2 linked regions of the Saccharicrinis fermentans DSM 9555 = JCM 21142 genome follow. The protein of the gene in region 1 interacts with the protein of each later gene in a pairwise test. Links are inferred from orthologs where the notes say so. Each region holds a gene or a part of one and is shown in the gene's direction. Other genes may lie near its edges. The genes, in order: CYTFE_RS0115150 and CYTFE_RS0118585.

Evidence for each region.
Region 2: the proteins of CYTFE_RS0115150 (region 1) and CYTFE_RS0118585 interact in binary tests that used the Escherichia coli proteins (3 or more experiments, as listed by UniProt). The link is inferred for Saccharicrinis fermentans DSM 9555 = JCM 21142 from one-to-one orthologs.

What each region holds. Positions count from the first base shown.
Region 1 is NZ_KI912107.1:3,717,251-3,720,427, forward strand. The notes cover bases 245-3,170. They hold CYTFE_RS0115150 (cytochrome c oxidase subunit I), read left to right. Parts: upstream 245-865; coding sequence 866-2,476; downstream 2,477-3,170. Other genes in these bases: CYTFE_RS0115145 (SCO family protein), read left to right, coding at 245-853; CYTFE_RS0115155 (cytochrome c oxidase subunit 3 family protein), read left to right, coding at 2,487-3,104; CYTFE_RS0115160 (cytochrome C oxidase subunit IV family protein), read left to right, coding at 3,115-3,170. Outside these bases: more of CYTFE_RS0115145, read left to right, coding at 92-244; more of CYTFE_RS0115160, read left to right, coding at 3,171-3,177. UniProt on the Escherichia coli protein: Cytochrome bo(3) ubiquinol oxidase is the terminal enzyme in the aerobic respiratory chain of E.coli that predominates when cells are grown at high aeration.
Region 2 is NZ_KI912107.1:4,554,355-4,557,372, reverse strand. The notes cover bases 63-2,829. They hold CYTFE_RS0118585 (aminotransferase class I/II-fold pyridoxal phosphate-dependent enzyme), read left to right. Parts: upstream 63-762; coding sequence 763-1,896; downstream 1,897-2,829. Other genes in these bases: CYTFE_RS0118580 (TlpA family protein disulfide reductase), read right to left, coding at 2,309-2,829; recO (DNA repair protein RecO), read left to right, coding at 63-535. Outside these bases: more of recO, read left to right, coding at 1-62; more of CYTFE_RS0118580, read right to left, coding at 2,830-3,018. UniProt on the Escherichia coli protein: Shows aminotransferase activity with methionine and histidine as substrates, and to a lesser extent also with phenylalanine.

The sequences.
Region 1 (3,177 bases):
TAATTTTATTTATTAACAAACAACATCAATTACCTTGCATACCATTAAGGCAATAGGCTATCTTAAATTTTATCATTTAATAAAGTTAAGTATGAAGCATCTTACCATTCTATGTCTATTGCTCATTGCAGCTCTCCCCACCCAAGCTGAAGAAAGCAAGAAAATTGGCATAGTAGAACACTTAGATGAATATATCCCTCAAGACATCAAAGTCGTCAATATAAAAGGGGATACTATTCCTTTGAGCTCCATCATCAAAGACAAACCCACTATTTTAAACTTTGTCTATTTCCGTTGTCCCGGCATATGCACTCCCCTCATGGATGGCATTACGGAGGTGGTTAATCAATCGGACATGACACTGGGTAAAGATTTCCAGATTGTTACCATCAGCTTCGATCACAACGAAGATTATCTATTGGCAAAGAAAAAACGCAATAGTTATTCCTTAATCGTGGAAAAAGAAGGTTTTGAAGACGGATGGTTATTCTTTACAGGCGACAGCAGTAACATCGCTAAGCTGACGACTGCCACGGGTTTTTCTTACAAACGAACCGGTAATGACTTTATACACACAGCCGGATTAATATTAATCAGTCCCAAAGGTAAGATAACCAGATATCTCAACGGCACCTATTTTCTACCTTTCGAGCTTAAGTTAGCTGTTATTGAATCCTCCAAAGGGATCCCCGGCCCAACAGTTAACCGCATCCTTCAGTTCTGCTACAGTTACGACCCCGTAGGACAATCCTATGTACTCAACATTACCAAAATGGCAGGAATACTCATTATTGTAATTGCCGGACTGGTATTTTTAGTACTAACCATAAAACCCAAAAAAAGAATCACTTAATCTACACCAAATATGGCACAAGAAGAAGTAACCCAAAGTCACGTTAGCTTTAGGGATGTAAAAGGGAAGTACACAGGACTTTTTGCCTGGATATTTTCCACCGATCACAAGCGAGTAGGACTTTTGTATCTATATTCCATTATCACCTTTTTTCTCACCGGGGTTGTGCTTGGTATTTTCATGAAGCTGGAGTTAATGGCTCCTGGAAGAACCGTGATGGATGCAGCCACCTACAATGCCATCTTTACACTGCATGGTGTAATCATGATATTTTTGGTTGTTGTTCCGGGCTTGCCTGCCATCTTCGGCAACTTCATGTTACCTATAATGATAGGCGCTAAAGATGTAGCCTTTCCAAAGCTCAACCTCCTATCATGGTGGGTGTATGCTTTGGGAGCCATTGTTGCCCTTTCATCTTTGTTTATGGCAGGCGGTCCTCCAGATACAGGTTGGACATTTTACGCACCCTATAGTTTTAAAACCAACACCAACATGCTTCCGGCTGTGATAGGAGCATTTATTTTAGGCTTTTCATCCATACTAACTGGCATCAACTTTATTGTTACCATTCACCGAATGCGGGCACCAGGTATGACATGGTTTAAAATGCCTTTATTTCCATGGACTCTATATGGTACTGCATGGATTCAGATTTTGGCCACCCCCATTGTTGGCATCACGCTACTAATGATTGTTGGAGAGCGGATACTAAACATTGGTTTTTTCGATCCTGCTTTGGGAGGAGATCCTATTCTATACCAGCACTTATTTTGGATCTACTCACACCCAGCGGTTTATATTATGATACTCCCTGCCATGGGCGCCATTTCTGAAATCATACCAACCTTTGCCAATAAAACAATATTCGGCTACAAGGCCATTGTAATTTCTACCTTAGCCATTGCCTTTGTAGGTTATTTCGTATGGGGTCACCATATGTTCACCGCAGGTATGAGTGGAACGGCTCTATATGTATTTTCCCTCTTAACCTTTTTAGTTGCCATCCCTAGTGCCATCAAAGTTTTTAACTGGGTTAGCACCTTACACAAAGCCTCCATTCAGTTGGAGCCACCCTTTTTCTGGGCGGCATCCTTCTTATTTGTGTTTATGGTTGGTGGCTTATCCGGTCTTGCCTTAGGAGCTTTGGCTACCAATGTACACCTGCACGACACAGCATTTGTGGTTGCCCACTTCCACTATATCGTTTTTGGAGGTGTTGGCTTTGCCTTTATGGGGGCTATTCACTATTGGTTCCCTAAAATGTGGGGAAGAATGTACAACACCAGAGTAGCGACAGTAGGTTGGATGGCTTTTTTTACCGGATTTTGTTTTCTATATACCCCTATGTTCCTATTGGGAATACAAGGTATGCCACGCAGATATTACGATTATGTGGACCGTTTTCATGGACTCAATGTAGTTTCTACTGTTGGTTCCTGGGTTCTCTTTATAGGACTTGCTATTATCATCATCAACCTTGTTAGAGGAGCCAGGAAAGGCCCTATCGCACCTAAAGATCCATGGGGAGGCAAAACATTAGAATGGACTATCGATTCTCCTCCAACACTGGAAAACTTTGAAGAAATACCAGTAATAACCAAGGGACCTTACGATTACAGTTAATATTTATAATATGGACACAAGCGTAACAATTGAACATGTGCACAGAGACGACGAAGGCTCTAAGCTAGGTATGTGGTTATTTATATTTACCGAGTTGTTATTATTTGCAGGTTTATTTATCGTATATGGAGTATACAGATACCTGAACCCAGAAGCTTTTCATTTAGCCGCACAACAACTAAGTGTAACTGTAGGTACAATCAACACGGTTATATTATTAATAAGCAGCGCCACCATAGCAATGGCCAGCTCTGCCATTCGTTTAAAAAATAAAGCCCTCACTTTAATACTTTTAGCCACCACTATAATCATGGCTGTTATATTTATGGTGAACAAATATTTTGAGTGGAGTGCAAAACTGGAGCATGGTTTCTTCCCCAGTAGTGATATCTTACATAAACTAGGAAATGGTGATACCCTGTTTTTTGGACTCTACTTTTTTATGACAGGATTGCATGCCCTCCACATAGTAGTTGGAATGGTTCTTATTTCTATTGTAATCATAAGGGTAAACAAGAACAGCTTGACTCATGAAAACCCAGTATTACTTGATAATTCAGGACTTTACTGGCATTTGGTTGATATCATCTGGATATTCCTGTTTCCATTATTATATCTCATTACTTAAACTTTGCATTATGGATAATCACTCAGAATCACATATTGTTCCGTATAAAACATACCTATACATACTAGCTATT
Region 2 (3,018 bases), 840 kb from region 1 along the record:
AAAAAAAACCATACACCGCATAAAAGATTTCAAAGTAAACACCCCATTTACCCAGATTCCATTTGAACCCGTCAGACGCAGTCTGGCTTTCTTCCTTGCAGAGGTTCTTAACAAAGCCTTAAAACAAGAGGACAAAAGAGATGCCAACTTATTTACCTTCCTACATCAATCCATATCTATGCTGGACAGTCATTTACCTGGTGTTCAAAATTTTCACTTATTTTTATTGTTTCGCTTAACACGGCCTTTGGGTTTTTTTCCTTCCATGGACAGTAACGAAGCGCTTCCATACTTTAACCTAAAAACAGGCACATTTCAACAAAGCGAACCTGCACACCCCCATTACATGAACCATTCAGAGACATCGATTCTACGCCAGCTTAGTGAAATTAGAATTGAAGAATTAGATTCACTACAAATAAGCCAGGATGATAGAACAAAGTTTATCGAAAAAATGTTGGAATATTACCAACTTCACCTTTCCGGCTTTTCAAATATTAAATCACTCAAAGTACTCAAGGAATTGTACCGGTAATAGAATAAAATACGCAGTTGGCGGAATATTAAAGCTATTCTGCCCATTAGAAACTCTTTATAGCAAAAACTTTTGTAAATTGCTTTTTGCCATGATCATTATAAAAGCTATACTAACAGCATGATTTACGCGATAAAAATAAGGCTATCACCACATTAGGTCGTTAAAAAACATTTTAACACCCTAAAATCAACCACCAAACATATTACAGGAATGATTTAATTGCTATGACTATACACAATACAAATAACCTCACATCGCCTATGGCAATGGTGGAATATGCACGAGAAAATTCATTATTGAATCTGGCTGAGAGTCACTCCTTGGTCAAATGCAGTACAGAATTAGAACAATTACTACTTACCAAAATACTGCAGAATGCCAACATACCTTCCCCCAGATATGGCTTATTAGACTTGCGAGCCTCTATCGCAGCCAAGACTGCTAAGTTATACGACTATAGCTATGACCCAGAGACAGAGGTCACCATAACAAGCGGAGTTAAACAAAGTATTTTTGCCTCAGTAATGGCCTTATTAAAGGAGGGAGATGAGGTTTTGGTTTTTGAACCAGCCCACAGAAGCTACGAGCAAGCAATTGAGACAACAGGAGCACGTGCTATTTATGTTACACTACGCTCACCCGATTTTCATGTAGAATGGGAGGAAGTACAGAAATTAATATCTACTCAAACACGTATGATTATTATTAACTCTCCACATTTCCCTACCGGCTCCACCATGTCAGAACTGGACATGATTCGCCTTCAGAAAATACTCAACGGAACCAACATTGTTGTTTTAAGTGATGAATCCTTTGAACATATGGTATTTGATGGTGAGATGCACCAGAGCATAGCGCTTTATCCACTATTACGAGAGCGCAGCATTATTGTATCATCCTTTGATGAAACGCTCCATATTCCCAATTGGCATGTGGGCTATTGCATGGCTTCGGCCAAACTGACCAAAGAGATACGTAAGATGATTGATATCATTGGCGAAGGCATTCAATTACCATATCAGATGGCCATTGCAGAATGGATGAAGCAACAAAATAATTTCAGTCAGCTAGCTATTTTCCATCAAAGGAAAAGAGACCTGTTTCTCTCCTGCATCAAAGACTCTAAGATCAAAGCCATACCCAGCAAAGGAACCTATTTTCAATTGATAAGTTTTGAGCCTTCATTAGAAAAAAATGACATCGATATTGCCATCAAGTTAATTCACGAGCAGGATATTGCTACCATGCCCATCAGTTTCTATTACCACGAAAAAAGCAAAAAAAAGTTTTTACAAATAAACCTATCAGTGAGCGACGAACAAATATTAGATGCTGCAGCTAGGTTAAAAAGCATGTAAACCTTCCTTATGGCGTAACTCATATTTTTCGAGTTAAAAATAAAGGATGCAGCCTCAAGAGATAATTCATTTACAATAGTAAGCTTCGTAGGCAATAAAAAATCCCCAGCATAATACCACTGGGGAGTCCTTTTTAAAAATACACAATACTTATTTAAACCGAAATAATGCATTAGCACTTAGTAACAAGAGTTAAAAATGCAATCTTTCAAGTAGTCTTTTAAATAAGACATAGCAAGGCTATGATAAGTTAAAACAAGCCACAAAGATCGTTTTACACAGTGAAAGATGATTAATTTAGCCTAATTCCTTGTGAACTTTAAAAGAAAATTATAAACATATCAAACAAGATAGCTAGCAAGTTGGTAGGCAGCTATCTTGTCTCTTGCATTCTTCAGACTAAACCATAATTTTACAAATTCAACTCACTAAAAAGCTCCATCAACTTAGGGTTGGAAGGCCTTGGGGCATTTGAGGCTACAATATTACCATTGGGATCTATTAAAATAAACCTTGGAATACTATTTATTTCATAACTGGCAATAAATTCCGACCCCCAATCCTTATCAGCACGCAATTGAATACCGGCCAATTCTTTGTTTATCACTAACTTCCTCCAGGCCTCATTCTTTTTCTCTACGTCTATGGAAATACTTACAAATTCAATATTTCTACCATGGTATTGTTTTTCAACTTTTTTAAGAAAAGGAACCTCCGCCAGACATGGTCCACACCAGGTTGCCCAAACATCAATGTATACATATTTTCCTTTAAGATCACCTAACGATGTTGTTCCTCCAGCATGATTGATATAACCAGTGAAAACAGGTGAAGGCTGCCCTTTCGCAAGTTTTTTTAAGGCTTTATACTTTTCTGTTATACTTTCATTATTACGAGTTGATGTAGAAACAGAAACAAATGCCTTATAATACTGATCTAAACTATCCACACGTCCAATATCATATTTAGCTGCTGCCATTAATAAATCGTTTTTTATATAATCACTAGCAATATTTCCAAATATCTTCAATTTAGCGAAGTGTATATCAAGCCCCTCCTTTTCTGCTAATTCGTCGGCTTTCTTCCCGAAGTGTTCTGATATTAGTTTGCCATAAGACCCTC